Regions from separate parts of the Luteibacter aegosomaticola genome, predicted to be linked through region 4. Evidence: riboswitches for the same ligand, from Rfam matches in the RefSeq annotation. Region 4 holds a riboswitch; each other region holds the start of a gene.
What was found. Region 4 has a riboswitch for cobalamin ahead of L2Y96_RS01860 (CoA-acylating methylmalonate-semialdehyde dehydrogenase). Riboswitches for the same ligand answer to the same signal wherever they lie in the genome.
Positions count from the first base shown of each region.

Region 1 (2,195 bases), 520 kb from region 4:
ACGTTCACATCGCGGGTCAGGCCGGTATCGAGGTTCTGCAGGTGGACGACGGCCCCGTCCGGCTGGGCCACGCGGCCGAAGACCGTACCTGACGCGTTGGACTGGGCGAGGGCGCCGCCGCTAGCCGCGAGGCAAAGGGCGACGGCGGTGCAAAGACTGGTGCGGCGCAGGGCGCCTTGGAGCAGGGTGGAACGCTGCATGCTGTATCTCCCCGGATGAACTGCAAGGAGCCCGGCCACGAAGAACTAAGGGCCAGGCCCGTTCTCGGCTACCGTCTTGTTCCCCCCTGCACCGCCACTCCCAATGGCGGTTTCGGCCGGGAACCCTCCCCGTAACGCAAGAAAATGCGTACGACAGCAGCCAGCAGCGTTTGTAATCGAAGGTTTTTACGAACGTCAAGTGCTTGTTAACAAATCGTGGGCTTTCCATGCCCATCGATGCACTTCCCGTTAGAATGGCCAGGTTCGGGTGTCCGCCCTGGCGTCAGGCCAGGAAGGATGAAACGGGAAGCCGGTGCGCCACTCGCGTGGCAAGGCCGGCACTGCCCCCGCAACGGTATGCCGCTGGGGCCCCAGGCCCCGATCTGGCGCGGTAAACGCCACTGCCCCTCGGGGTGGGAAGGCGCCCGCCAGAGCTCCATGCATGGGGAGCGGCGAGTCCGGAGACCGGCCCGAGACCATCCCTGCGGCATGCCGCGGGGTGGCTCTGTTTCGGACGATTCGCGGCGGGCGGATCCGGACAGCTCCGGTCTCTTGCCCGCGCGCCGTTCGCCCTCCCGTGACCGTCCTTGTTTTGAGACTTGCCGCAAGCCGGCTCGAGGACGCTCCACCTATGAAGAAGACCCTGCTCGCGACGGCCCTGCTGTCGTCCATCACCCTGGCGCACGCCGCCGATGCTCCGGAAGCCCTGCCCACCGTCGTGGTCACCGCGAACCGCGCCGCCACCCCGCTGGACGAGGTACTCGCCCCGGTCACCGTGATCACCCGTGACGACATCGACCGCCTGCAGCCCACCAGCGTGCAGGACCTGCTCACCGGCCTGCCGGGCGTGGTCATGGCCAACACGGGCGGCATCGGCCAGCAGACCTCCATGTTCATGCGCGGCACGAACTCGTCGCACACCCTGGTGCTCGTCGATGGCGTCCGCGTCGGCACGGTCGGCGCCGGCCTGCCTGCTTACGAGCAGCTCCCGGTCGAGCAGATCGACCATATCGAAGTGGTCCGCGGCCCGCGCTCCACCCTGTACGGATCGGACGCCATCGGCGGCGTCATCCAGATCTTCACCCGCCATGGCGAGGCCGGGCAGGCGCCGACGCCCTCGGTGTCGGTGACCGGTGGCAGCCACGGCTACGAGGCCGCCCAGTTCGGCGTTTCCGGCGGCACCACCCATGGCTGGTACAACGCCAGCCTGGGCGGCCAGTACACGGCTGGCATCAATGCCTGCCGCGATGGCGCGGCCGAAGCGGGCAAGGGCTGCTTCACCGATGAGCCGGACCACGATGCTTATCGCACCTACAACGGCGCGCTCTCGGGCGGCTACCGCTGGGATAACGGCACCGAACTCACCGGCAGCTGGCTGCGCAGCAAGGGCACCATCGAATACGACGGTGACTTCCAGAACCTGACCCGTCGCTCGCAGCAGGTCGCCGGCGGCAAGCTGAGCTTCGACGCCATGGCCGACTGGCGCATGTCGGTGAGCCTGGGCCAGAACCAGGACCGTGCCGACAACTACCTCAATGGTTCGGAAAAGACCTGGTACGACGCCGACTTCAATCCGCACGTGGGCGCCGACAAGCAGCGCATGGGCTACCTGTATTCCAAGCGCAACCAGGCCGCCTGGCAGAACGATTTCACCCTGGCGCCGGGCCAGACCCTGAGCGCGGGCGTCGATTACCAGCAGGAAAAGCTGGATAGCGACACCGATTACCTGAAGACCACGCGCAACAACACCGGCGTGTTTGCCCTGTACCAGGGCGTCTTCGGCCCGCACGAGATCCAGCTCTCGGCGCGCCACGACCACAACACCCAGTTCGGTAACCACAACACGGGTTCGGCGGCCTACGGCTTCCGCTTCGATAACGGTATGCGCATCACGGCGTCGTACGGCACTGCCTTCCACGCGCCGACGTTCAATGACGAGTACTACCCGTACGGCACCCCGGTGGCGCTGAAGCCGGAGAAGTCGCGCACGGCTGA
Region 1 covers NZ_CP095741.1:4,980,209-4,982,403, forward strand. Annotated here, with positions in the region: gene L2Y96_RS22330 (TonB-dependent receptor) at 1-200, opposite strand, end outside; cobalamin riboswitch at 450-688, shown strand; gene L2Y96_RS22335 (TonB-dependent receptor domain-containing protein) at 832-2,195, shown strand, end outside.
Region 1: linked by a shared signal. The riboswitch ahead of L2Y96_RS22335 (TonB-dependent receptor domain-containing protein) and the one ahead of L2Y96_RS01860 (CoA-acylating methylmalonate-semialdehyde dehydrogenase) in region 4 are both predicted to bind cobalamin.

Region 2 (2,195 bases), 820 kb from region 4:
CGCAGGCCGCGCCTTTGCGCTTGCCACCCTGGTTCACGGCGGCGACCGACGCGTCGAGCGTCTTCAGCCAGGGCACGAGACCGTTGGAGTGGCCGTTGGTGCCGCGGATGAGCGAACCGCGCGAACGGATGCGCGAGTAGGCCAGACCGATACCGCCAGCGAACTTCGACAGCTGGGCCACGTCGCCGTACTTGGCGTAAATCGCGGCCAGGTCATCCTTCGGCGAATCGAGCAGGAAGCACGACGAGAGCTGTTCGTGCGCCGTGCCGGCGTTGAACAGGGTCGGCGAGCTGGCCAGGTATTCCAGCGACGAAAGCATGCGGTACAGCTCGAGCGTCTCGGCGACGTCGTTACCACCGAGCGCGCAGGCAATGCGCATGAAGAAGTACTGCGGCGTCTCGATGACGTGGCGCTTGGTCGGGTGGCGCAGCAGGTAACGGTCGTACACCGTGCGCAGGCCGAAGTATTCGAAGCGACGCGAGGCGTTCAGGTCGATGGCGTCGTTGAGCTTGCGCGCATTGGCCTGCACGAACGAACGCAGGCGCTCGTTGAGGATGCCGAGCTCGGCGCCGATGTTGATCGACTGCGAGAACGACTGGATTTCCTGGCCGCTCACTTCCTTATCGACGAAGGCCGAGAGCAGGCGTGCTGCCAGCTGGCCGTATTCCGGCTCTTCCGCGGTGAGCGCGGCGGCGGTACGGATCGAGAGCTGGTCGAGTTCCTGGGTGGTGGCACCGTCGTACAGGCCGCCGATGGTCTTCAGCGCCACGCGCATCGGATCCACCGAGAACAGGCCATCGGCGCTGCGAGTCACCGCGCGCACGATCTTGTTCACGTCCACGGTTTCCTGGCCGCCGTTGCGCTTCTTGACGCGCATCTGGCCGGGGTTGTGCGGAGGGGTCAGGGCGAACGCCGGCGGGGCGTCCTGCTTGTAGCCCGCTGCGGGGGCCTTCTCATTATTGTTGGTGGGGGTCGCGGCCGCGTCGGCCGTCTCGGTGCGCTCGCGCGCTGCGGAATCCATCGTCGTCATTCTGTGCCCCAAGGCCTGGTCCAGACTCCCGTTCCCACGAAACGGGGCTCGCTATGGCTAGGCAAACGGGAAAAGGCCGGGGACGAAGCCGCGCAGGGGGGCTTCGGTCCACGACGCGCTTCCCCGCGGAAGCCGTCACCACTCACCGGGGCCTTCTGGGCCGCGGGCGCTGGCAGGTCTTCGGACTTCGTGGACGTGGGGGCTTTCGCACCCGGCCTACCCGCCGCTTCCCAGCTCCTCATCGAGCCAGTGCATTGAACGGGATCGTTTCCACTTACCGCTGCGGGGCAGTTCCGGATTCACACCGGATTCCCTATTAGTTCCGACGGGCAGTCGCGCCGCCTCGGACACCAGCGGGACACACGATATAGCTGGGGGGAGGGTAGGTCAACACAAGATATAGGGGAATTTTTCCAATGCGCTGTCGCTTCAATGAGTTGGCAGGAAACGTTCCAAAGTGGTCTGGCCAAGCCTTAACCAAACGCTTCTATACCAATGTGAAGATCGCGTACACATAAGGTATCCGCCCCCAACGCTAAGATTCGGGCCCGTTCCATAACAGCCCCGGTTAGATGCCATCGACGTTCGCGCTGCAGGATCACGCACTGCTCAACCAATCGCTTGACGCGGTGCCCTTCGGCCTCGTCGCGCTGACCGTTACCGGCGGCACGCTGCAGGCCAATGCCTGGGCTCGCGCCCGGTTGCAGGGCAGCGACTTCCTGGCGTTCTGGGATCCGGCGGGCCGGGCTGCCATCGAGGCACTGCTGCCCACGATCGGTGCCCGTGGTGTCCGCGACCTGGATGTCACCGGTGCCGATGGGCAGGCCTGGGGACTCTCGTTCGAAACCTGGCGTTCGGCCACTGCCGGGGACGGTGTGATTCTCGCGACCTTCCGCCTGGCCGGCAGCGACCAGGCCTGGCTTGGTTCCGACCGGTTCCTCGACATCACCCAGGAACAGCTGCGCCAGGCACAGAAGATGGATGCCATCGGCAAGCTCACCGGTGGCGTCGCACACGATTTCAACAACCTGCTTCAGGTCATCAGCGGCAACCTCCAGCTCCTGGTCGCCGACGTGGCCGGCAACCCTCGGGCGGAGCGCCGCGTGGCCAATGCCATGGCCGGTGTCACGCGTGGTTCCCGCCTGGCTGCCCAGTTGCTCGCCTT
Region 2 covers NZ_CP095741.1:4,680,446-4,682,640, reverse strand. Annotated here, with positions in the region: gene L2Y96_RS21015 (ribonucleoside-diphosphate reductase subunit alpha) at 1-1,021, opposite strand, end outside; cobalamin riboswitch at 1,185-1,399, opposite strand; gene L2Y96_RS21010 (response regulator) at 1,603-2,195, shown strand, end outside.
Region 2: linked by a shared signal. The riboswitch ahead of L2Y96_RS21015 (ribonucleoside-diphosphate reductase subunit alpha) and the one ahead of L2Y96_RS01860 (CoA-acylating methylmalonate-semialdehyde dehydrogenase) in region 4 are both predicted to bind cobalamin.

Region 3 (2,195 bases), 880 kb from region 4:
CCGCGCAGGCCCAGCTCCCAGTTACGCGAGGTTTCCGGCTTCAGGTCCGGGTTGCCGTAATCGGGGTAGTAGAGGTCGTTGAAGGTCGGCGCCTTGAACGCGGTGCCGAAGCTGCCGGTGACGCGCAGCACCTTCGTCAGCGCATAGCCGTATTGCAGGCTACCGGTCGTCTTGCCACCAAACTGGCTGTTTTCGTCGCGGCGCAGGCTGCCCTGGATCGAGCTGTCACCGAACTCCTGCTGCCACTGGGCGAACAGGGCATGGTTGCGGCGTGCATCCACGAAGTAATCCGTGCTGCCGACCACGCGATCGCGCTGCCAGTCGAAGCCGACGGTGGCGAGGCCGTACACACCACCGACCTTGCCCAGGTCGGCCTGCACCGATGCGAGATCACGATGGGTGTTGAACGTATCGGCGTAAACGCCGTTCTCGTAATCCGTCGACAGGTCGAGGCTACGACCGACGTTGAAGGTCACCAGCGCGTCCTGCGACGGACGGTAACGCACGCGGCCACCGACGGTCTGCGTGGCGGACTCAGCCGAGTTGCTGCTGGTGCCGTCGTAGTAGTTGTGGCCTTCGCTGCGCGTGGCGCTGGCATCCGCGTCCCACTGCTCGTCGAAACGCCAGCCGCCCTTCAGCGACAGTGAGTTGTTGCGGTAACCATCGGCATCCGGCTCGTAGGTAAAGCAACCGCCGCCGCCCGGGCTGGGCTTGCCACGGCAGGCGTTGATGCCATGGGTCTGGTCGTGGCTGGCTTCCACCGAATACCAGCCGTTGGTGCCGCGGCCGGCAAAGCCCGCCGAGCCGCGCAGGGTGGACCAGCTACCGACGCCCACCGAGAAGTTCGGCACGAAGCCGCCCTGCGGATGGCGGGTGAAGATCTGGATGACACCGCCCAGCGCGTCCGAGCCGTAGAGGCTCGAGTACGGGCCGCGGACGATTTCGATCCGCTCGATCTGGTCGACCGGGATGTCCTGGAAGGCGGCGGTGCCCGACGTGGCCGAACCGATCTTCACGCCATCGACCAGCACCAGCACGTGGTCGGATTCGGTGCCGCGCATGAACACCGACGTGGACTTGCCCGGGCCGCCGTTGTTGGCGATGGAGACACCCGGCGTAGCGCGCAACAGATCGGCCAGCGAACTCGGCTGCAGGCGTTCGATATCGGCGCGGTCGATCACGGTGGACGCGGCGAGCACCTGGTTGAGCGTCTGCTCGGTGCGGCTGGCGGTGACCACCACCTTGTCCAGGTCGGTGGAGGGCGCGTCATCGGCGTGGGCGGCGACGGGGGCGAGCATCGCGAGCGCGATGGCGAAAGCGAGGCGGGACGAATGGAGCGACACGTTGTAGTTCCCTGCAGACCGCGCCTACCCGCGCGGCATTGAATGCGAGGGCAGGACGTAGGCAAGGAGCAAGCGACGGCGAACGGAGTCGGGCCACCCGCGACCAGGGCCCTCCGCCTGTCCGGTGATACCTCATGGGCCGGTCTCCGGGCTCGCGAGCGCAGGGGTTACCTGCAAGGACTGGCGCCTTCCCATGCCGCACGCGGCACAGTGGCATTCGCCAGCCCCATCAACTCGCCTACCGTTGCGGGGGCAGCTCCGGAATGGCACAGGCGTTGAGCGCCTGCGGGTCACCGGATTCCCGTTTCAATCCGCGGCGCTGGCGCCTTGGATCACCCTGGGTGCGCGTAGTGTAGCGGAACGGCGCTCGCGCCAGCGCAGGAACGGGCGTTCGACGCTGTAATGGAGGGTGGCCCCCACGGCCAGGACCACCATCGCGTGGGCGAGAAAGCGCAGCCAGGGATGGCTGTCCAGACGGCCATCCAGTGCCGCCTCGGTCAGCATGAAAGCGCCCTTGTGGCTCAGGTAAAGGCTGTACGAAGCCCGTGCGAGCCAGCCAGCGCCGGGTATCCGCAACGTGGCCAGCCACGTACCGCCGCCCGCCATGCCAACGAAACCCAGCATGGCCAGGGCCACGAGGGGGTAGCCGATGACGATGGGCCAGAAGTCGGCCCGGTGGCCATCGAAGAGGAAGACGCACGCCAGGAGGAGTGCCGCCGCCGCAGGCAGCACGACGGCGTTCCGTTCGCGAACCCGCACCAGCCACGCCGGGCGGAACACCGCGCACGCGGCCAGGCCAACGCCAGCGACCAGCCCATCGAGCCGGGCATACGTGGGGTAGTAGAGGTAGCG
Region 3 covers NZ_CP095741.1:4,621,566-4,623,760, forward strand. Annotated here, with positions in the region: gene btuB (TonB-dependent vitamin B12 receptor) at 1-1,298, opposite strand, end outside; cobalamin riboswitch at 1,464-1,698, opposite strand; partial or broken gene L2Y96_RS20815 (acyltransferase family protein) at 1,812-2,195, opposite strand, start outside.
Region 3: linked by a shared signal. The riboswitch ahead of btuB (TonB-dependent vitamin B12 receptor) and the one ahead of L2Y96_RS01860 (CoA-acylating methylmalonate-semialdehyde dehydrogenase) in region 4 are both predicted to bind cobalamin.

Region 4 (2,195 bases):
GGAAGGCTTACGACCATCGAGCTCCAGCGTGGCGCCTTCTTCGATACCTGCGGCGATGAGTGCCTCGACACGATCCCGCGCGGCGCAGGAGATCAGCGGGCCCACGTCGGTGCCTGCCTCCGTACCGGCGTTGACCTTGAGGCCGCGCGCCTTGGCGACCAGCTCGGGAATCCATGCCTGGGCATCACCGACCAACACGGCAGTCGATGCCGCCATGCAACGCTGGCCCGCCGCGCCGAACGCGGCGCCGGCCAGCGCATTGAGGGTCTGTTCTTTGTTAGCGTCGGGCAGCACCACGGCGTGGTTCTTCGCACCCATCATGCACTGGGCTCGCTTGCCGGCGAGCGTGGCGCGCTGGTAGACGTGCGTGCCCACGCGGGTCGAGCCCACGAACGAAATCGCTTTGATGGTCGGGTGATCGCACAGCGCGTTGACCACGTCCTCGCCACCGTGCACGACGTTGAGCACGCCCTTGGGGATGCCCGCTTCCAGCGCCAGCTCCACCAGCCGCATCGTAACCATCGGGTCCTGCTCCGACGGCTTGAGCACGAAGGTGTTGCCCGTCGCGATCGCCATGGGGAACATCCACAGCGGGATCATGGCCGGGAAATTGAAGGGAGTAATACCCGCGCACACGCCCAGCGGCTGGAGCAGCGTGTAGGTATCGACACCGTTGGCGACATTGTTGGCCAGCTCGCCGAGCTGGAGATTGCCGATGGCCGCGGCGTGCTCGACAACCTCGAGACCACGGAACACATCACCCTCGGCATCGGGCAACGTCTTGCCCTGTTCAGCGGTAAGTAGCGCGGCGAGCTCACCCATGTGCTCACGGATCAGCTGCTGGTACTTCAGGAAGATGCGTGCGCGCGTACCGATGGGCGTTTTGCGCCAGGTCTTGAAGGCCTCGGCGGCCGCCGCGACGGCCGCATCGACCTCGGCCATGGTCGCGAACGGCACCCGCGCGAGGACGGCTTGCGTGGCGGGATTGGTGATGGGGCGCCACTCGGTCGTGGAGGATTCCACGAAGGTGCCGTTGATCAACAGTTTCACCGTCTCGACGGTGGGATTTACTTGCTCAAGCCTGGTCATGGTCGTGTCTCCAAATCGCACACCCGCGAATGAGCGGGCGGAGGAGACAAGACGACACCGGACAACGGGCAACCGCGGCCTGGATCAGCTCGCCTGGTTGCCCTCCGCAACACCCGGGAACAGCGCTTTCGCGCCGGCACAGGCCGGTCTCCGGGCTCACGAGCAGGGCGCCAGCCCTACCCCGGCGCCTTCCCGCGCATGTGCGCAGTGGCCAACCGCCGGGTTTTCTCGCCTACCGTTGCGGGGGCAGCGCCGGCTTGGGGTGTTTGCACCCGAACCGGCTTCCCGTTTCACCCTGCCCACTGAACCAGTGGCAGGACACCTGTGATTCGCCGAGTCTGGCCGGGATACCCACGAGGCGGCAAGCTGCACTGCGGAAAAACGCCGTGCAGCCGCTCGGGCGATCAGGCCGACAGTTCCTTGCGGACGATCTCGGCACCGGCACTCAGGGCATTGAGCTTGCCCCGGGCCACCTGGCGAGCGAGAGGGGCCATGCCACAGTTGGTGGATGGATAAAGCTTGTCAGCATCCACAAAGCGCAGGGCCTCGCGCAGCGTGGCGGCCACCTCTTCCGGCGTTTCGATCGTATCGCTGGCCACGTCGATCGCACCTACCATCACCTTCTTCCCGCGCACCAGTTCAATCAGATCGATCGGCACGTGCGAGTTCTGGCATTCCAGTGAAATGATGTCGATGCTCGACTGCTGCAGCTTGGGGAATGACTCTTCGTATTGGCGCCACTCGGAACCGAGCGTCTTCTTCCAGTCCGTATTCGCCTTGATCCCGTAGCCGTAGCAGATGTGCACGGCGGTTTCGCACTTGAGCCCTTCGATGGCGCGCTCGAGGGCGGCGACGCCCCAATCGTTCACTTCATCGAAGAAGACATTGAACGCCGGTTCGTCGAACTGGATGATGTCGACACCCGCAGCCTCGAGCTCACGAGCCTCCTGATTGAGGATCTTTGCGAACTCCCAGGCCAGCTTTTCGCGACTCTTGTAGTGGCTGTCGTAGAGCGTATCGATCATGGTCATGGGGCCAGGCAACGCCCACTTGATCGGCTGCCGGGTCTGCTGGCGGAGGAACCGGGCGTCGTCCACGAAGACCGG
Region 4 covers NZ_CP095741.1:407,258-409,452, reverse strand. Annotated here, with positions in the region: gene L2Y96_RS01860 (CoA-acylating methylmalonate-semialdehyde dehydrogenase) at 1-1,089, opposite strand, end outside; cobalamin riboswitch at 1,214-1,430, opposite strand; gene L2Y96_RS01855 (methionine synthase) at 1,494-2,195, opposite strand, start outside.